Regions from separate parts of the Streptomyces sudanensis genome, predicted to be linked through region 1. Evidence: predicted binding sites of a transcription regulator. Region 1 holds the regulator's gene; the other holds the start of a gene.
The links. The regulator HrcA, encoded in region 1, represses chaperone genes, less so after heat shock. The targets are predictions, from matches to a motif close to TTNGCACTCNGNNNNNCNGAGTGCNAA.
Positions count from the first base shown of each region.

Region 2: groL (chaperonin GroEL) is a predicted target of HrcA. The motif match lies at 5,933-5,959, and genes of this name have one in related genera.

Region 1 is NZ_CP095474.1:1,866,411-1,876,783, forward strand. It holds gene dnaJ (molecular chaperone DnaJ) at 1-1,106, opposite strand, end outside; gene hrcA (heat-inducible transcriptional repressor HrcA) at 1,107-2,123, opposite strand; gene MW084_RS08690 (MBL fold metallo-hydrolase) at 2,314-3,051, shown strand; gene MW084_RS08695 (DUF3097 domain-containing protein) at 3,062-3,865, shown strand; gene hemW (radical SAM family heme chaperone HemW) at 3,885-5,126, opposite strand; gene MW084_RS08705 (AMP-dependent synthetase/ligase) at 5,181-7,070, opposite strand; gene lepA (translation elongation factor 4) at 7,367-9,235, opposite strand; gene rpsT (30S ribosomal protein S20) at 9,476-9,742, shown strand; gene holA (DNA polymerase III subunit delta) at 10,048-10,373, opposite strand, start outside.
Region 2 is NZ_CP095474.1:2,705,785-2,716,157, forward strand. It holds gene MW084_RS12530 (MFS transporter) at 1-69, shown strand, start outside; gene MW084_RS12535 (MarR family winged helix-turn-helix transcriptional regulator) at 283-735, shown strand; partial or broken gene MW084_RS12540 (MFS transporter) at 765-2,152, shown strand; gene thpR (RNA 2',3'-cyclic phosphodiesterase) at 2,165-2,746, shown strand; gene MW084_RS12550 (aldo/keto reductase) at 2,947-3,942, shown strand; gene groL (chaperonin GroEL) at 4,110-5,732, opposite strand; gene MW084_RS12560 (cold-shock protein) at 6,074-6,277, opposite strand; gene MW084_RS12565 (MoaD/ThiS family protein) at 6,784-7,062, opposite strand; gene thrC (threonine synthase) at 7,082-8,377, opposite strand; SAM riboswitch class I at 8,396-8,541, opposite strand; gene MW084_RS12575 (glucosyl-3-phosphoglycerate synthase) at 8,690-9,655, shown strand; gene MW084_RS12580 (alpha,alpha-trehalose-phosphate synthase (UDP-forming)) at 9,700-10,373, shown strand, end outside.

The DNA.
Region 1 (10,373 bases):
GAGAACAGCCCCTGCTGGCCGGGGGCGAACTGGCCCGTCGGCCGCTCCTCGCCGCGCAGCTTCGCCAGGTCGCGCAGGAGGCGCTCCTGCTCCGCGTCGAGCTTCGTGGGCGTCAGCACCTCGACGTGGACGATCAGGTCGCCGCGACCGCCGCCGCGCAGGTGCGTCACGCCGCGGCCGTGCAGCGGGATCGACTGGCCCGACTGGGTCCCCGGCCGGATGTCGACCTCCTCCAGGCCGTCGAGCGTCTCCAGCGGCACCTTCGTGCCGAGGGCGCCTGCCGTCATCGGGATCGTCACCGTGCAGTGCAGGTCGTCGCCGCGCCGCTGGAACACGGGGTGCGGCAGTTCGTGGATCTCCACGTACAGGTCGCCCGCCGGACCGCCGCCGGGGCCGACCTCGCCCTCGCCGGCGAGCTGGATGCGGGTGCCGTTGTCGACGCCGGCCGGGATCTTGACCGTGAGCGTCCGCCGGGACCGCACCCGGCCGTCGCCCGCGCACTCGGGGCACGGCGTCGGCACGACCGTGCCGAAGCCCTGGCACTGCGGGCACGGGCGGGACGTCATGACCTGGCCCAGGAAGGACCGCGTCACCTGCGACACCTCGCCGCGGCCGCGGCACATGTCGCAGGTCTGCGCCGAGGTGCCGGGCGCCGCGCCCTCGCCGGAGCAGGTGGCGCACACCACGGCCGTCTCGACCTGGATGTCCTTCGTCGTGCCGAAGGCCGCCTCGTCGAGCTCGATCTCCAGCCGGATCATCGCGTCCTGGCCGCGGCGGGTGCGCGACCGGGGGCCGCGCTGGGACGCCGTGCCGAAGAAGGCGTCCATGATGTCGGAGAAGTTCCCGAAGCCGCCCGCGCCGAAGCCCGGCCCCCCGCCGGCCCCGCCGGACGACAGGGGATCGCCGCCGAGGTCGTAGACCTGCTTCTTCTGCGGGTCCGACAGCACCTCGTAGGCGGCGTTGATCTCCTTGAAGCGCTCCTGCGTCTTGGGATCGGGGTTGACATCCGGGTGCAGCTCGCGGGCGAGCCGGCGGAATGCCTTCTTGATCTCGTCCTGGGACGCGTCGCGGCGCACGCCGAGTACGGCGTAGTAGTCCGTGGCCACTTACGACTCCGCCAGGATCTGTCCGACGTAACGTGCCACTGCGCGTACCGCTCCCATCGTTCCGGGGTAGTCCATGCGGGTCGGTCCGACCACGCCGAGTTTGGCGACCGCCTCGTCGCCCGAACCGTAGCCGACCGCGACGACGGACGTGGAGTTGAGCCCTTCGTGGGCGTTCTCGTGGCCGATGCGCACGGTCATGGCCGGATCCGTCGCCTCGCCGAGCAGCTTGAGGAGCACGACCTGCTCCTCCAGCGCCTCCAGCACCGGCCGGATGGTGAGCGGGAAGTCGTGCCCGAAGCGCGTGAGGTTGGCGGTCCCGCCGATCACCAGGCGCTCCTCGGTCTCCTCCACCAGCGTCTCCAGCAGCGTGGAGAGCACCGTGGAGACCGTCCCGCGGTCCTCCGGTTCGAAGGACTCCGGGAGGTCCTGCACCAGCTGCGGCACGTCGGTGAACCGGCGGCCGGCGACCTTGCTGTTCAGCCGGGCGCGCAGGTCGGCCACGGACGTCTCGCCGAACGGGGCGGGGCAGTCGACCATGCGCTGCTCCACCCGCCCGGTGTCCGTGATCAGGACGAGCATCAGCCGGGCCGGGGCCAGCGACAGCAGCTCGACGTGGCGCACCGTCGACCGGGTCAGCGACGGGTACTGCACGACCGCGACCTGGCGGGTCAGCTGGGCGAGCAGCCGGACCGTGCGCCCCACGACGTCGTCCAGGTCCACCGCGCCCCCCAGGAAGTTCTGGATGGCCCGGCGCTCCGGCGGCGACAGCGGCTTGACTCCGGCGAGCTTGTCGACGAAGAGGCGGTAGCCCTTGTCCGTGGGGATGCGCCCGGCGCTGGTGTGGGGCTGGGCGATGAACCCCTCCTCCTCCAGCACCGCCATGTCGTTGCGCACGGTGGCCGGCGACACGCCCAGGTTGTGGCGCTCGGTGAGCGCCTTGGAGCCGACGGGCTCCTCCGTGCCGACGTAGTCCTGGACGATGGCGCGCAGCACCTCGAGTCTGCGTTCACTGAGCACGGCGCACCTCCAGCTGGCTCCGGTCGGCTGACGTCTGCTGGCACTCGCCCTGTCCGAGTGCCAACCATCCCCGCGGCCAGTGTACGGGGCCGGAGTCGATGCCTGGCAAGGGCGACGGGTCGGGCGTCCGGCACGCGGGCCGGCCGGCGTACCGCGCGCCCGCCGCGGGCATTGCCGCTAGCGTCGCGGTATGGACGTCGCTTGGGAAGAGTTCGGGTGGGAGCGACTCGCGGCCGGTGTGGGCCGCAGGCGGCTCCCGGGGTGGGACGCCACGGTCGGGCTGGTCGTCGGCGAGGGCGCCGCGCTGCTGTTCGACGCGGGTTCCACGCTGCGGGAGGGGGCCGAGCTCCGGGGGCAGGTGCAGGGGCTGCTGGGCGGGCGGCGCGTGACGCACATCGCACTGAGCCACCCGCACTTCGACCACGTGCTGGGCGCCGCCGCGTTCGCGGGGGCGCAGGTGTTCGGCGCCGTGGGCCTCGACGAGCTGCTGGTGCGGGAGCGGGACGCGCTGCGGGCGGACGCCGTGCGGCACGGCGTCGCCGCGGACGAGGCGGGCGAGGCCGTGGACGTCCTGGTCCACCCGCACCACCTGGTGTGCGGGGAGTGGACCCTCGACCTGGGCGGCAGGCAGGTGCTGCTGGTGGACGCGGGCCCCGGGCACACCGGTCACGACCTGGCGCTGCTGGTGCCGGGCGGGGCGGGCGGGGCGTCGCCCGGAGTGGTGTTCTGCGGGGATCTGGTGGAGGAGTCGGGCGAGCCCCAGGCGGGCCCGGACGCGGTCCCGTCGTGCTGGCCGGCCGCGCTGGACCGGCTGCTGGAGCTGGGCGGGCGGGACGCTGTGTACGTGCCGGGGCACGGCGCGGCGGTGGACGCCGCGTTCGTACACGCCCAACGCGATGAGCTGGCCCGCCGGTTCGGCGTGTCGTAGCGTCTGGTGGATGCGCGCCTACGACCCCGATCTGACCCCCCGGTGGAAGAAGCAGGCCCCCGTTCCCGAGGTGCCGGCCGAACCGGACCTGGTGGTCGAGGAGGCCGGCACCGGGTTCTGCGGGGCGGTGGTGGGGTGCGAGGCGGGCACGGTGACGCTGGAGGACCGGTTCGGCAGGTGCCGGGTCTTCCCCCTCGTACCGCGCGGCTTCCTGCTGGAGGGCCGCCCGGTGACGCTGGTGCGCCCGCCCGCGCCCGCTCCGTCCCGGCCGTCCCGCACGGCGTCCGGGTCGGTCGCCGTGCCGGGGGCGCGGGCGCGGGTGGCGCGGGCGGGGCGGATCTACGTGGAGGGCCGTCACGACGCGGAGCTGGTGGAGAAGGTGTGGGGCGACGACCTGAGGATCGAGGGCGTCGTCGTGGAGTACCTGGAGGGCGTCGACGACCTGCCCGCGGTGGTCCGCGACTTCCGGCCCGGCCCGGACGCCCGGCTCGGGGTGCTGGTGGACCACCTGGTGCCGGGGTCGAAGGAGTCGCGGATCGCCGCCTCGGTCACGGACCCGCACGTCCTGGTGGTGGGGCACCCGTACGTCGACGTGTGGCAGGCCGTGAAGCCGTCGTCGCTGGGCATTCCGGCCTGGCCGGCCGTGCCGCACGGCCAGGACTGGAAGACGGGCGTGTGCCGGGCCCTGGGCTGGCCCGCGAACACCGGCGCGGCCTGGAGCCGCATCCTGGGCCGGGTCCGGTCGTACCGGGACCTGGAGCCGGCCCTGCTGGGCCGGGTGGAGGAGCTGATCGACTTCGTGACGGCGCCGTAGCGTCCCGCGCCGGGCGCCCTCAGTCCACCAGGTCCCGCACCACCGCGTCGGCGAGGAGCCGGCCGCGCAGGGTGAGCACGGCGCGCCCCCGGCCGTACGGGGCCGGGTCGAGCAGCCCGTCGCCCACGGCGCGCTCGGCGGCGGCCCGGCCCGCCGGGCGCAGCAGCGACAGGGGGGCGCCGTCCCGGAGCCGCAACTCCAGCAGGATCCGCTCCACGCGGCGGTCCTCCTCCGTGAGGACCTCCCGGCCGGCGCCCGGCGAGCACCCCCGGGCGAGGGCCGCGGCGTAGGCGCCGGGGTGCTTGACGTTCCACCAGCGGACGCCGCCGACGTGGCTGTGCGCGCCGGGCCCGGCGCCCCACCAGTCGGCGCCGCGCCAGTACAGCTCGTTGTGGAGGCAGCGGGCCGCCTCGGAGGTCGCCCAGTTCGACACCTCGTACCAGTGGAAACCGGCCCCGGCGAGGACGGAGTCCGCGATCAGGTACCGGTCGGCGTGCACGTCGTCGTCGGTCGTCGGCACCTCGCCGCGCCGGATGCGGCGGGCCAGCCCGGTGCCCTCCTCGACGATCAGCGCGTACGCGGAGACGTGGTCGGGGCCGGCGCCGACGGCGGCGTCGAGGGAGGCCCGCCAGTCGTCGTCGCTCTCGCCGGGGGTGCCGTAGATCAGGTCGAGGTTGACGTGGTCGAAGCCGGCGGCGCGGGCCTCGGCGACGCACGCCTCGGGGCGGCCGGGGGTGTGGGTGCGGTCGAGGACCTCCAGGACGTGCCGCCGGGCGCTCTGCATGCCGAAGGAGATCCGGTTGAAGCCGCCCTCGCGGAGCGCGGCCAGGTACGCCGGGTCGACGGACTCCGGGTTGGCCTCCGTGGTGACCTCCGCGTCGTCCGCGAGGCCGAACTCGTCGCGGACGGCGCCGAGCATGCGGACGAGGTCCTCCGCGGCGAGCAGCGTGGGCGTGCCGCCGCCGACGAAGACCGTCCGCACGGGGCGGGGGTCGTCGCCGAGGACCTTGCGGGCGAGCCGGACCTCGTCGGCGAGGGTCGCCGCGTAGTTGTCGCGGGAGGCGAGGACGCCGCCGGAACCGCGCAGCTCGGTGGCGGTGTAGGTGTTGAAGTCGCAGTAGCCGCAGCGGGTCGCGCAGTACGGCACGTGCAGGTAGAACCCGAGCGGCCGCTCCGCGCGCCCGTCGAGGGCGGACGGGGGCAGGGACCCGTCCTCGGGCACGGGCTCACCATCGGGCAGTACGGAAGGCATGGGGTCCATTGTCCGTCACCGCCGCGCGGCGCGGCGCGGCGGTGGCGGGCGGGGCCGCGCGGGTCACGCCTCGCGGGTCCCCTGGTACATCTCCTCGATGAGGTTCCCGTACGCGCGCTCCACCACGGGCCTCTTCAGTTTCAGGCTGGGAGTCAGCTCGCCGTGCTCCACGTCGAGGTCGCGGGGCAGCAGCCGGAACTTCTTGATCGTCTGCCAGCGCTGCAGGCCCTCGTTGAGCCGGTCCACGTACCCCTGCACCAGGTCCCGGACCTGCGGCGTCGCGACCAGCTCGGCGTACGGCCGGTCGGCGAGGCCCTGCTCCCGCGCCCAGTCCCGCAGTGCCGTCTCGTCGAGCGCGACGAGCGCGCTGCAGTAGTTGCGGTCGGCGCCGAGGACGAGGGCGTTGGACACGAACGGGCACAGCGCCTTGAGGCGGCCCTCGATCTCCGTCGGCGCGATGTACTTGCCGCCGGACGTCTTGAACAGGTCCTTCTTCCGGTCGGTGATCTTCAGGTAGCCGTCGGCGGACAGTTCCCCGATGTCCCCGGTGTGGAGCCAGCCGTCCGGCTCCAGCACCTCGGCGGTCCTCTCGGGCAGCTTGTGGTAGCCCTCCATGATGCCGGGGCCGCGCAGCAGGATCTCGCCGTCGTCGGCGATGCGCACCTCGCAGCCGGGCAGCGGCTTGCCGACCGTGCCGGTGCGGTACCCCTCCCCCGGGTTCACGAAGGAGGCCGCGGACGACTCCGTCAGGCCGTACCCCTCCAGGATGTGGATGCCGGCGCCGGAGAAGAAGTAGCCGATCTCCGGGGCGAGCGCGGAGGAACCGGAGACGGCGGCGCGCAGCCGTCCGCCGAACGCGGCGCGGAGCTTGGAGTACACGAGCGCGTCCGCGATCCGGTGCTTCACGGCCAGGCCCAGGGGGGCCTTCGCCCGGCCGGTCCGCCGGAAGGCGTCCTGGACGGTCCTGGCGTGGTCGCGGGCCACGCCGGCCGCCCACTGGAAGATCCGGTACTTGACGGGGCCGCCGGCCCGGGCCTTGGCGGCGACGCCGTTGTAGACCTTCTCGAAGATCCGCGGGACGGCCGCCATGTACGTCGGCCGGACGACCGGCAGGTTCTCGACGATCCTGTCGATGCGGCCGTCGACGGCGGTGACGTGGCCCACCTCGATCTGCCCGGAGGTGAGCACCTTGCCGAAGACGTGGGCGAGCGGCAGCCACAGGTACTGCACGTCGTCGCCGCGCACCAGGCCGGTCGCGGCGATGGCCTTCGCCATGTACGACCAGTTGTCGTGCGGCAGGCGCACGCCCTTGGGGCGGCCCGTGGTGCCGGAGGTGTAGATGAGGGTGGCGAGTTGGTCGGCGGTGATCGCCGCGACCCGCTCCCGGACCGCCTCGGGGTGCTCCTCCAGATGGGCCCTGCCGCGCTCCTCCAGTTCCGCCAGGGACAGCACCCAGCCCTCCGGGTCGCCCTCGGCGGGCACCGCCGCCGCCGCATCGATCACCACGACGTGCCGCAGTTCGGGCAGGTCGGAGCGGCGTTCCCGGGCCTTCGCGAGCTGGGCGGCGTCCTCGGCGATCAGGACGCGGCTCCCGGAGTCGGCGAGGATGTACGCGGCCTCCCCGGCGTCCGTCTGCGGGTAGACGGTGGTGGTGGCGGCCCCGGCGCACATGACGCCCAGGTCGCACAGGATCCACTCCACGCGCGTGGCGGAGGCGAGGGCGACGCGCTCCTCCGGCCGGAGGCCGAGGGCGATGAGGCCCGCGGCGATCGCGTACACGCGGTCCGCGGTCCGGGCCCAGGTGAGCGACTTCCACTCGTCGGGCCCCCGGCCGGCGGGGGACGGCACCGGATAGCGGTACGCCTCCGCGTCCGGGGTCTTCGCCACCCGCTCGAGGAAGAGGCTCGCCACGGAGGGCGGGCGGTTCTCGATCTGCTTCTGCGTGTCGCTCACGGGCGTCCTCCGGCGGGCCTGGCAGGTACCGCGCACGCGGCGTGCGGGCACTTCGCTGCTGCGGGAAAAGCGGGTCGACGGCTGGATGTTTAACTCGCGGGTAACCACCGAGCGGGATCAGGTTAGAACGCCGTCGTCCCCTGCGTAAGAGGCCGTGGCCTGGGTGTTCATACCCGGTTCATAACGACTGTGGCCTCCCGGTGAAAACACGGAGGCGCCCGTCCGTCATCCGGACGGGCGCCTCCGTACGACGGGGGGCGCGGAACGGCGGCCGGGTCGGCGGCCGGACGCCGGGGCTACTTCTTGGCCTTGCCCCCGGACTCGTCGCTGGACAGCACCGCGATGAAGGCCTCCTGCGGAACCTCCACGGAGCCGACCATCTTCATCCGCTTCTTGCCCTCCTTCTGCTTCTCCAGCAGCTTCCGCTTCCGGGAGATGTCACCGCCGTAGCACTTGGCGAGGACGTCCTTGCGGATGGCGCGGATCGTCTCGCGGGCGATGACCCGGGAACCGATGGCCGCCTGGATCGGCACCTCGAACGCCTGCCGCGGGATGAGCTCGCGCAGCTTCGCCACCAGCCGCACGCCGTACGCGTACGCCGCGTCCTTGTGGGTGATGGCGGAGAAGGCGTCGACCTTGTCGCCGTGCAGCAGGATGTCGACCTTCACCAGGGAGCTGCTCTGCTCGCCGGTGGGCTCGTAGTCCAGGGACGCGTAGCCGCGGGTCTTGGACTTCAGCTGGTCGAAGAAGTCGAAGACGATCTCGGCGAGGGGCAGGGTGTAGCGGATCTCGACGCGGTCCTCGGAGAGGTAGTCCATGCCCAGGAGGGTGCCGCGGCGGTTCTGGCACAGCTCCATGATCGAGCCGATGAACTCGGACGGCGCGAGGATCGTGGCGCGGACGACCGGCTCGTACACCTCGGCGATCTTGCCCTCGGGGAACTCGCTCGGGTTGGTGACGGTGTGCTCGCTGCCGTCCTCCATCACGACCCGGTAGACCACGTTCGGCGCGGTGGCGATCAGGTCGAGGCCGAACTCCCGCTCCAGGCGCTCGCGGATCACGTCCAGGTGGAGCAGGCCGAGGAAGCCCACGCGGAAGCCGAAGCCGAGCGCCGCGGAGGTCTCCGGCTCGTACACCAGGGCGGCGTCGTTGAGCTGGAGCTTGTCCAGGGCGTCGCGCAGCTCCGGGTAGTCCGAGCCGTCCAGCGGGTACAGGCCGGAGAACACCATCGGCTTGGGGTCCTTGTAGCCGCCGAGCGCCTCCTGGGCCCCCTTCGACTGGCTGGTGATCGTGTCGCCGACCTTCGACTGGCGGACGTCCTTCACACCGGTGATCAGGTAGCCCACCTCGCCCACGCCGAGGCCGTCGGCCGCGAGCATCTCCGGCGAGTTGGTGCCGATCTCCAGCAGCTCGTGGGTGGCGCCGGTCGACATCATGCGGATGCGCTCGCGCTTGTTGAGCTGTCCGTCGACGACGCGGACGTAGGTGACGACGCCCCGGTACGAGTCGTAGACCGAGTCGAAGATCATCGCGCGGGCGGGGGCGTCGGCGACGCCCACCGGGGCCGGCACGTCCCTGACGACGCGGTCGAGGAGGGCCTCGACGCCCAGGCCCGTCTTGGCCGACACCCGCATCACGTCGTCGGGCTCGCAGCCCACCAGGTTCGCCAGCTCCTCGGCGAACTTCTCCGGCTGGGCGGCCGGGAGGTCGATCTTGTTGAGGACCGGGACGATGGCGAGGTCGTTCTCCATCGCCAGGTACAGGTTGGCCAGGGTCTGCGCCTCGATGCCCTGGGCCGCGTCGACGAGGAGGATCGTGCCCTCGCAGGCGGCGAGGGAGCGCGACACCTCGTACGTGAAGTCCACGTGCCCCGGGGTGTCGATCATGTTGAGGATGTGGGTGGTGCCCCGCAGCTCGCCCTCGGTGGGCGCCCAGGGCAGACGGACCGCCTGGGACTTGATGGTGATGCCGCGCTCGCGCTCGATGTCCATGCGGTCGAGGTACTGGGCGCGCATCTGCCGCTGCTCGACCACGCCGGTCAGCTGGAGCATCCGGTCGGCAAGGGTCGACTTGCCGTGGTCGATGTGCGCGATGATGCAGAAGTTGCGGATCAGCGCCGGGTCGGTACGGCTCGGCTCGGGCACGTGGGTAGGGGTCGCGGGCACGCAGGGTCCTGATTCTCGAGACGCCCGGGCGTACGCCGGTGTCTCTGCTCGGGTCGACGTCGGTATCGATACGTAGGTTCCATGGTCCCACGGACGGGGGCGGGGGTCCCACGGGCGGGGACGGACGCTCGGTTTGGGCTGCTCGAAGCGCTGCTGGTAGCCTGGGCAGCTGTGTCTCGTGGCCCTCTCAGCGGCGTGGCACACATCGAGGAATCCTTACGAACCTGAAAAGGCTCTTTCGTGGCGAACATCAAGTCCCAGATCAAGCGGAACAAGACGAACGAGAAGGCGCGCCTGCGCAACAAGGCCGTCAAGTCGTCGCTCAAGACCGCGATTCGCAAGGCCCGTGAGGCCGCCGCCTCCGGCGACGTCGAGAAGGCCACCGCGGCCACTCGCGAGGCGTCCCGCAAGCTGGACAAGGCCGTCTCCAAGGGCGTCATCCACAAGAACGCCGCCGCCAACAAGAAGTCGGCGCTGGCGTCCAAGCTGACCGCCCTGCAGGGCTGAGCTCCTGTAGTCCCGGGGCACCGTCCCCGGAACCGGCCGGTACTCCCGCGGGCCTGCGCCCCGGGGTGACGGACCGGACGACTTGATCGCCGGAAGGGATCCAGCGGGCCCTCTCAACCACGCTCCCGCCCGGCACCCCGAGCCCGTACGCGGCCTGCGTTCGCCACGCGGGTACGGACTCACCAGGAACACACCGAAGGCCTCGGCCCCCGCTCTTTCCCCAGACGGGCGACCGGGGCCTTCGGCGTACCCGCGGGCGGGGCGGGCGGCGGGACGGCGATCGCGGGTGCGTGCGGGCGCCGGGGTCAACGGCGGGAGCGGGCGGCACGGGCGACGGCGACCACCGCCTTCTCCAAGGCGTACTCGGGGTCGTCGCCGCCGCCCTTGACCCCCGCGTCGGCCTCGGCGACGGCCCTCAGGGCCGCGGCCACGCCGTCGGGGGTCCAGCCGCGCATCTGCTGCCGTACGCGGTCGATCTTCCACGGCGGCATGCCCAGCTCGCGGGCGAGGTCGGCGGGCCGCCCGCCCCGGGCGGAGGAGAGCTTGCCGACGGCCCGCACGCCCTGCGCCAGAGCGCTGGTGATCAGTACGGGCGCCACACCGGTCGACAGGGACCAGCGCAACGCCTCCA
Region 2 (10,373 bases), 840 kb from region 1:
CCCGCCCCGGCGGAATCCGCCCCGGCGCGCGAGGCCGAGGAGGCCGCCGCGGTCCCGCGGCGCCCCTGAGGGGCCGGGGCGCCGCGCCTTCCCGGGGGAGCGCGGCGCCCTGGCGGGCGCTCCCCCGGGAAGGCGCGCGGTGGTCCGCCTCTCCGGCCCCCGGGCGCCGGGACGCGGACGACACCCCGGCCTCCGCCGTCCGGGAGTGACGTTCCCCACCGGGCGCGTCCCGGAAGCCGTCCGGCTGCTCTTTAGACACAGTAATGAGTTACGCTAAAGAACATGCCCGACCTGTCCCGCGGGGGCCCCGGCGGCGACGCCGACGCGGCCGCCGTGAACGCGCTCCGTTCCGCCGTCATGCGGCTGTCCCGGCGCCTGAAGCACCAGCGTGTCGACGAGTCGCTGAGCCCGACCGAGATGTCGGTGCTCGGCACCCTCGCCCAGTGCGGCTCGGCCACCCCCGGCGAGCTGGCCCGCAAGGAGCACGTGCAGCCGCCGTCGATGACGCGCATCGTCGCCCTGCTGGAGGCGAAGGGGCTGATCAGGCTGGAGCCGCATCCAGACGACCGCCGTCAGAAGGTGGTCAGCCAGACCGAGCGGGCCGAGGCCATGCTCGAGGAGTCCCGCCGCCGGCGGAACGCCTGGCTGGCCTCCCTCGCCGAGGGCCTGGACGAGGACGAGTGGGCCGTGCTGCGCGCCGCCGCCCCCGTACTGGAGAAGCTCGCGCACCTGTAGGACGACCCGAGACGAGGAGGCGACCCCTTTTGAGTACGGGAACCGGAGACCCCTCCGCCCCCGGACACAACCCCAGTCCCCGAACCCCACCCCCCGCGCACCGCACCGCGCCGCAGGCGGCACCTTCGCCTCGCTGAAGGTGCGGAACTACCGTCTCTTCTTCACCGGCGCCATCGTCTCCAACACGGGGACGTGGATGGCCCGCATCACCCAGGACTGGCTGGTCCTGAGCCTCACCGGCTCCGCCGCCGCCGTCGGCGTCACCACGGCGCTCCAGTTCCTCCCGATGCTGCTGTTCGGCCTGTACGGCGGGGTCGTCGCCGACCGGTACCCCAAGCGGCGCCTCCTCGTCGCCAGCCAGGCCGCCCTCGGCCTGTGCGGGATCGGCCTCGCCGCGCTCACCCTGTCCGGGCACGTCCAGGTGTGGCACGTGTACCTGGTCGCGTTCCTGCTCGGCATGGTCACCGTCGTCGACAACCCGGCCCGCCAGTCGTTCGTCTCCGAGATGGTCGGCCCCGACCAGTTGCGCAACGCGGTCAGTCTGAACTCGGCCAACTTCCAGTCCGCCCGCCTCGTCGGCCCCGCCGTCGCCGGTCTGCTGATCGCGTCGGTCGGCAGCGGCTGGGCGTTCCTGGTCAACGGCCTGTCGTTCCTGGCGCCGCTGGCCGCCCTGCTGATGATGCGGCCCGCCGAGCTGCACCCGTCCGCCCGCGCCCCGCGCGCCAAGGGCCAGCTCCGGGAGGGCCTGCGGTACGTCGCCGGGCGGCCCGAGCTGGTCTGGCCGATCGCGCTGGTCGGCTTCGTCGGCACGTTCGGGTTCAACTTCCCGATCTGGCTGACGGCCTTCGCCGACGGCGTCTTCCATGTCGGCCCCGGCACGTACGGCCTGCTCAACACGCTCATGGCGGTCGGTTCGCTGGCGGGCGCGCTGCTGTCGGCCCGGCGCGGCACTTCCCGGCTGCGGCTGCTGATCGGCGCCGCCGCGGTCTTCGGCGTCCTGGAGGTCGCCGCGGCGGTGACGCCCAGCTTCTGGCTGTTCACCGTGCTGCTCGTGCCGATCGGGATGTTCGGCCTGACCGTGAACGTCACGGCGAACTCGTTCGTGCAGCTCGCGACCGACCCCGTGATGCGGGGCCGGGTGATGAGCCTGTACATGATGGTCTTCGCCGGCGGTACGCCGCTGGGCGCGCCGCTGCTGGGCTGGGTCACCGACACGTACGGCGCCCGCGTCGGCTTCGCCACCGGCGGTGTCGTGTCGCTGGCCGCCGCGGTGGTGATCGGCGCGCTGCTGTCGCGGGCGACCGGCGTGCGGCTGCGCGTCGAGCTGCGGCCAGGACGCCTCGTCCGCCACCCGCAGGTGTGTTTCGTGCCCCGGGAAGGGCGTGAAGAGCACGCCCGTCTCGCCGCGACGGCGTGACAGACTCGCCGCATGAGGCTTTTCGCTGCCGTGCTGCCGCCCCCGGTGGCGGTCGAGGAACTGGCGTCCGTCGTCCGGGAGTTGCGGCGGCTGCCGGGTGCGGACGGGCTGCGCTGGACGGGCCGCCCCGGATGGCACTACACCCTGGCCTTCATGGGCGAGGTGGACGCGGCCCTGCTGCCGGAGCTGTCGGAGCGGCTCGCCCGCGCCGCGCACCGCACGCAGCCGTTCCCGCTGCGCGTCCACGGAGGCGGCCGGTTCGGCCACCGCACCCTGTGGGCGGGCGCGGCGGGCGGCCTCGATGACCTCCGGCTGCTCGCCGAGCGCTCCGACGCGGCGGCCCGGCGCACCGGCGTCGCGATGGACGAGCACCGCCGGTACCAGGCGCACCTCACCCTCGCCCGCAGCCGGACCGACACGGACCTGGCGCCGTTCGCGGCGGAGCTGGAGCGCTTCAAGGGCGCCCGCTGGGAGGTCGCGGAGCTGGCCCTGGTCCGCAGCCACCTCCCCGCGTCCGGGCTCCCCGGCGAGGCGCCCCGCTACGAGACGATCGCCACGTGGCCCCTGGGCGGGCCGCGCCCGGACGCCGGTTAACCTCGAAGGGTGGATCCGAAGACCCGAAACCGCGTCATGGCCGTCGTCCTCGTCCTGATGTTCGCCGTCACCGCGGTGGCGGCGGCGGCCGGCCGGTAGCCGACCCGCCCGCCGTTCCGCCCGCCGGGCGGGGCACCCGTGAGCGGGCCCCGCCGTGGCCCCCTTGCCTGGAGCGGACTCGAAGGCGTTGGCTGGGAGCCATGGAGTACACGCAGCTCGGACGCACCGGCCTCAAGGTCGGCAGGCTGGTCCTCGGGACCATGAACTTCGGACCGCAGACCGACGAGGCCGACAGCCACGCCATCATGGACCGCGCACTGGACGCGGGCCTGAACCTCTTCGACACGGCCAACGTCTACGGATGGGGCGAGAACAAGGGCCGCACGGAGTCGATCATCGGGAACTGGTTCGCGAAGGGCGGCGGCCGGCGCGACAAGGTCGTGCTCGCCACCAAGGCGTACGCCAACATGAGCCCCGACGACGCCGCCGTCTGGCCCAACCACGACAAGCTCTCCGCGCTCAACATCCGGCGGTCGGTGGAGGGCAGCCTCAAGCGCCTCCGGACCGACCACATCGACCTCTACCAGTTCCACCACATCGACCGGGACACGCCCTTCGAGGAGATCTGGCAGGCCGTCGACGTCCTCGTGCAGCAGGGCAAGATCCTCTACGCCGGGTCCAGCAACTTCCCCGGCTACAAGATCGCCCAGGCCAACGAGTCCGCGGCCCGGCGCGGCGGCACCATGGGGCTCGTCAGCGAGCAGTGCCTGTACAACCTGGCCGAGCGCCGCGCCGAGATGGAGGTCATCCCGGCCGCACGGGAGTACGGCCTCGGCGTCATCCCCTGGTCCCCGCTGCACGGCGGGCTGCTGGGCGGAGTGCTCAGGAAGGAGGCCGAGGGGGTGCGCCGGACCTCCGGACGGGCCGCCCAGGCCCTCGCCGACACCACCGTGCGCGCCCGGGTCGGGGCGTACGAGGACCTGGTGGAGAAGCACGGCCTGGAGCCCGGCGAGGTCGCCCTGGCCTGGCTGCTCACCCGCCCCGGCGTGACCGGCCCGATCGTCGGCCCGCGCACCGCCGAACAGCTGGAGTCGGCGCTGCGGGCCGTCGAGCTGGAGCTGCCGGACGAGCTCCTGGCCGGCCTCGACGAGGTCTTCCCCGGCCCCGGGCCGTCCCCGGAGGCGTTCGCCTGGTGACGTCCCGCGCGGGCGGTCCCGCGCGGGCACGGCGTCCCGCCCGCGGGTGACCCCGGGGCCGGTCGCCGTCCCGCCGCCGGTCCCGGCGCCCCCGGCACGCCCGAGGGCGGCACCCCGTTCGGGGTGCCGCCCTCGGTCCGTACTGCCGGACTGGTCCGATCCGAGGATCAGAAGTCCATGTCACCGCCCGGCATGCCGCCGCCGGCCGGCGCGGACGCCTTCTCCGGCTTGTCGGCGATGACGGCCTCGGTGGTGAGGAACAGCGCGGCGATCGACGCGGCGTTCTGCAGCGCGGAGCGCGTCACCTTGGCCGGGTCGATGATGCCCTCGGCGACCAGGTCGACGTACTCGCCGGTCGCGGCGTTCAGGCCGTGGCCCGGGGTGAGGTTGCGGACCTTCTCCACCACGACGCCGCCCTCGAGGCCGGCGTTGACGGCGATCTGCTTGAGCGGGGCCTCCAGGGCGGCCTTCACGGCGGCGGCACCGGTGGCCTCGTCGCCGTCCAGCTCCAGCTTGTCGAAGACGCTGGACGCCTGGAGCAGGGCCACGCCACCACCGGCGACGATGCCCTCCTCGACGGCGGCCTTGGCGTTGCGCACCGCGTCCTCGATGCGGTGCTTGCGCTCCTTCAGCTCGACCTCGGTGGCGGCACCGGCCTTGATGACGGCCACGCCGCCGGCCAGCTTCGCCAGGCGCTCCTGGAGCTTCTCGCGGTCGTAGTCCGAGTCGGAGTTCTCGATCTCGGCGCGGATCTGGTTGACGCGGCCCTGGACCTGGTCGCTGTCGCCGGCACCGTCGACGATCGTCGTCTCGTCCTTGGTGATGACGACCTTGCGGGCGCGGCCCAGGAGGTCCAGACCGGCGTTCTCCAGCTTGAGGCCGACCTCCTCGGAGATGACCTGGCCGCCCGTGAGGATGGCGATGTCGCCGAGCATGGCCTTGCGGCGGTCGCCGAAGCCCGGGGCCTTGACGGCGACGGACTTGAACGTGCCGCGGATCTTGTTGACGACCAGCGTGGACAGGGCCTCGCCCTCGACGTCCTCGGCGATGATCAGCAGCGGCTTGCCGGACTGCATGACCTTCTCCAGCAGCGGGAGGAGGTCCTTCACCGCGGAGACCTTGGAGTTGACGATGAGGATGTACGGGTCCTCGAGGACGGCCTCCATGCGCTCCATGTCGGTCGCGAAGTACGCCGAGATGTAGCCCTTGTCGAAGCGCATGCCCTCGGTGAGCTCCAGCTCCAGACCGAAGGTGTTGGACTCCTCGACGGTGATGACGCCTTCCTTGCCGACCTTGTCCATGGCCTCGGCGATCAGCTCGCCGATCTGGGTGTCGGCGGCGGAGATGGAGGCGGTGGAGGCGATCTGCTCCTTGGTCTCCACGTCCTTCGCCTGCTCCAGCAGCGCGCCGGAGACGGCCTCGACGGCCTTCTCGATGCCGCGCTTCAGGGCCATCGGGTTGGCGCCGGCGGCGACGTTGCGCAGGCCCTCGCGGACCAGCGCCTGGGCGAGCACGGTCGCGGTGGTCGTACCGTCACCGGCGACGTCGTCCGTCTTCTTGGCGACTTCCTTGACCAGCTCGGCGCCGATCTTCTCGTACGGGTCCTCGAGCTCGATCTCCTTGGCGATGGAGACACCGTCGTTGGTGATCGTGGGGGCGCCCCACTTCTTCTCGAGGACGACGTTGCGACCCTTGGGGCCAAGGGTGACCTTGACGGCGTCGGCGAGCTGGTTCATCCCGCGCTCGAGACCGCGCCGTGCCTCCTCGTCGAACGCGATGATCTTGGCCATGTGAAGTGGTCCTCCCGGACTGATGGGGTCTCCCCTGCTCGGACGCAGTTGAGAGCGTGGGGAAGGATTGCTCCGGACCGCGCTGGCGCCCGCGACGGACGGCCCGCGTGCCGTGTGGTTCCCTGCCCCACGCGTTGTGCGAGCCTCACCGACGAGGTCCTTCGTTTGTCACTCTCACTCGGAGAGTGCTAACGCAATGATTAGCACTCGGCATGGGAGAGTGCAAGCGCCCCACGGTGTCGGCGGGGTCCCGCAGGGACGGGGGGGCGGACGCACGGAGGGCCCGCACCCCACGGGGTACGGGCCCTCCACCCGATGCAGCCGGCCGGAACGCGTCGTGCCTAGACGGCGATCTTGACCATGTCCGCCTGCGGGCCCTTCTGGCCCTGCGAGATCTCGAACTCGACCCGCTGACCCTCCTCCAGGGTGCGGTAGCCGTCCATCTGGATCGCGCTGTAGTGCACGAAAACATCCGCACCACCGTCGACCGCGATGAAGCCGTACCCCTTCTCCGCGTTGAACCACTTGACGGTGCCCTGAGCCATGCCTAACTCCCCTATTACTGGCCCTTGCGCAGGACCGCACCTCGCGGACCCGGGTCAGACCTCGCCCACTGACAGGGGTGGGCGTGCGCCGGAACGCGTCGACCGCGGCCGAATGTATCCGCCGGACTGCCGTCCGCAACAGGTCGATCGGACGGGAAAGCCGAATGTCGGCGAAGGGAAAAGGCGGCCGGAACGGCGATAATCCCGGGCAAGTCGGGCCGGACAAAGGCCGCAAAACGCGCATCGGGTGGCGGCACTTTGGCTGTTTCTTATCGGCGCCCGGCGCATTCCCACAGGTGTCCGATGAAGGGCGCCGGCGCGGGCTTCCCCAACTCTACCGCGCCCAATCCCCCGGAATTGCCGCCTCCGTTTTCCCGGTCTCCCGTGAGGGCCGGGAACGCCCGCGTACCCGGAACCGGAGCCCCGGAACCGGGGTCCGGGGCCGGACGTACCGGAGCGGGCGGACGGGGCGCCCGGGAAGGGCCGGGCGCCCCGTCGACGGCCGGTCAGCAGCCCCCGGCGACCGCCGGGATGATCGAGACGCCGGCGCCGTCCGGGGTGGCGGTCGCGAGGCCCTGCTCGAAGCGGACGTCGTCGTCGTCGACGTAGACGTTCACGAAGCGGCGCAGCCGGCCCTGGTCGTCCAGGACGCGGGCGGCGATGCCGGGGTGGTCCCTCTCCAGGGACTCGATGACCTCCGCGAGGGTCGCGCCCTCCGCCGGGACCTCGGCCCGGCCGCCCGTGTAGGTGCGCAGGATGGTGGGGATGCGGACGTTGACGCTCATGACGGGTGCCTCCCGGGGGTCAGCGGGCGAGGCCGGCGGCGCGGAACGCCTCCAGGCTCGGGCGGATGGTCGTGGTGGGGCCGGTGGTGGGGGCGACGGCGTCCAGGGTCTTCAGGCCGTCGCCGGTGTTGAGGACGACGGTGGTGAGGGACGGGTCCAGCAGCCCGCCCTCGACCAGCTTGCGCGTGACGCCGACGGTCACCCCGCCCGCCGTCTCGGCGAACACGCCCTCGGTGCGGGCCAGCAGCTTGATGGCGTCCACGATCCGCTCGTCGTCCACGTCCTCCACCGCGCCGCCCGTGCGGCGGACGATGTCCAGGACGTACGGGCCGTCGGCCGGGTTGCCGATGGCGAGCGACTTGGCGATCGTGTCCGGCCGCTGGGGCCGCACGACGTCGTGGCCGGCCTTGAAGGCCGCCGACACCGGGGAGCACCCTTCCGCCTGCGCACCGAAGATCCGGTACGGCCGGTCCTCGACCAGACCCAGCGCGACCAGCTCCCGCAGCCCCTTGTCGATCTTCGTCAGCTGGGAGCCGGACGCGACGGGGACGACGAGCTGGTCGGGCAGCCGCCAGCCGAGCTGCTCGCAGATCTCGTAGGCGAGGGTCTTGGAGCCCTCCGCGTAGTACGGCCGCAGGTTGACGTTGACGAAGCCCCAGCCCTCGCCGAGGGGGTCACCGATGAGCTCCGAGCAGAAGCGGTTGACGTCGTCGTACGTGCCCTCGATGCCGACCAGGTCGCCGCCGTACACCGCGGCCATGACGACCTTGCCCTGCTCCAGGTCGTGCGGGATGAACACGCAGGAGCGCAGGCCGGCCCGCGCGGCGGCGGCGCCGACCGCGCCCGCCAGGTTCCCGGTGGAGGAGCACGACAGGGTGGTGAAGCCGAAGGCGCGGGCCGCCTCCAGGGCCTGGGCGACCACGCGGTCCTTGAAGGAGTGCGTGGGGTTGCCCGAGTCGTCCTTGACGTACAGCCCGCCGGTCACGCCCAGTTCGCGCGCGAGGTTGTCGGCCCTGACGAGCCGGGTCCAGCCGGGGTGGAGGTTCGGCCGGTCCGCGACGTCCGCGGGGACGGGCAGCAGCGGGGCGTAGCGCCAGATGCTGGCGGGGCCGGCCTCGATGCGCTTGCGCAGCTCCTGCGGGCCGCAGTCCGGCAGGTCGTACGCGACTTCGAGGGGGCCGAAACAGTGCTCGCAGGCGAAGACGGGGCCGAGCGGGAAGCGCTCGCCGCACTCGCGGCAGGAGAGGCCCGCGGCGGGGCCGAGGTCGACGGGGGGTGCGGTGGGTGCGGTGGGTGCGGCGGTCTGCGCGGCCATGGGTGGCGAGGCCCTTTCTCCTCATCTTTCTCACCGGCGGGTGTCGCCGTGAGACGGATTTGGCACCTTCCCTAGCCGGGGACCTCGCGTGACGCGCGGAGAGACCGGCTGGAGGGTTGCCGGGGCTTCATCGGGCCGTGTCCCTCTGCCCCTCTGGATGAGCGGTATGCGGTTGTCGGCACGGGGACCCCGGTATGCGGAGGTCCCGTGCGTTGCTCAAGACTGTAACCGAAGGGGTGCCCGTCCGAGACGGCCGTCCGAACCGCGAGACGGATCATCCGCGCCCCCGTGACGACCTGAGGAGTGGCGCGCGTGCTGGAAGAGGTGGAGCGCTGGCTGGGCCGGCGGTCCTGGTCCGTGGCCGACCGGCCGATCGACCGGCTACTCGCCGCGAAGCGGGCCCGCGGCACGACGGTGAGCGTCGTCCTGCCCGCGCTGAACGAGGAGGCGACGGTCGGCGAGATCGTCGCCGTGATCCGCCGCGACCTGATGTCGGAGGCGGTGCCGCTCGTCGACGAGCTGGTCGTCGTCGACTCGGGATCGACCGACCGCACGGCGGAGGTGGCCGCGGGGGCCGGCGCGCGGGTGGTGGCGCGCGACGACGTGCTGCCGCGCGTGCCCGCCCTGCCCGGCAAGGGAGAGGTGCTGTGGCGCTCCCTGCTGGTGACGGAGGGCGACGTGGTGTGCTTCGTCGACGCGGACCTGCGGGAGTTCCACGCGGACTTCGTGACCGGGATCGTGGGGCCGCTGCTGACCGACCCGGACGTGGAGTTCGTGAAGGCGATGTACGACCGCCCGTTCACGGGCGGCCCGGGCGACGGCGCCGGCGGCCAGGGCGGGCGGGTGACGGAGCTGGTCGCCCGGCCGCTGCTGAACCTGCACTGGCCGCGGTTGGCCGGGTTCGTCCAGCCGCTCGGCGGGGAGTACGCGGCGCGGCGCACGCTGCTGGAGCGGCTGCCGTTCCCGGTGGGGTACGGGGTGGAGCTGGGGCTGCTGGTGGACGCGCTGCACCTGGTGGGCCTGGACGCGCTGGCCCAGGTGGACGTGGGCGTGCGGCTCCACCGGCACCAGGACGACCGGGCCCTGGGGCGGATGGCCGCGACGATCTACCGGACCGCGCAGCAGCGGCTGTCGCGCGGTCACCTGGTACGGCCGTGGCTGACGCAGTTCGACCGCACGGAGACGGGTTTCGCGCCGCGTACGCACCCCGTGGACACCGAGGAGAGGCCGCCGATGCGGGAGGTCGAGGAGTACCTGCGCAGGCGCCGGGTGGCGTGATTCCCGCACGTTTGAGCGTTTCCCGGTCGGGCTAGGTTGGGCTCATGGTCTCGGACATCCTGGTGGCATCGAATCGCGGTCCGGTCAGTTACGCGCTGCGCGAGGCGGACGGCGGACTGGAGGCGCGGCGCGGCGGCGGGGGGCTGGTGTCGGGGCTCTCCGCGATCGGGCCCGACGCGGGCGCGGTGTGGGTGTGCGCGGCACTGGGCGACGGCGACCGGGAGGCGGTGCGGCGCGGCGTCGGCGAGAAGGGCGTCCGGATGCTGGACGTCGACGCGCTGGCGGGCGAGGGGACGCACGCCGCCGCGTACAACGACATCGCCAACTCGGTGCTGTGGTTCGTCCACCACATGCTGTACCAGACGCCGCTGGAGCCCGTCTTCGACGCGGAGTTCCGCCGCCGGTGGGAGGCGTACCGGGCGTACAACCGGGCCTTCGCGCGGGCGCTGGCCGAGGAGGCCGCGCCCGGCGCGGCGGTGCTGGTCCAGGACTACCACCTGGCGCTGGCGCCGGGCATGCTGCGCGAGCTGCGGCCGGACCTGCGCATCGGGCACTTCTCGCACACCCCCTGGGCGCCGCCGGACTACTTCGGGATGCTCCCCGACGACGTCGCGCGCGAGCTGCTGCGCGGCATGCTGGGCGCGGACCGGCTCGGCTTCCTGACGCACCGCTGGGCGGAGGCGTTCGCGGCCTGCTGCGCCCGCACGGTGGGCGGCAC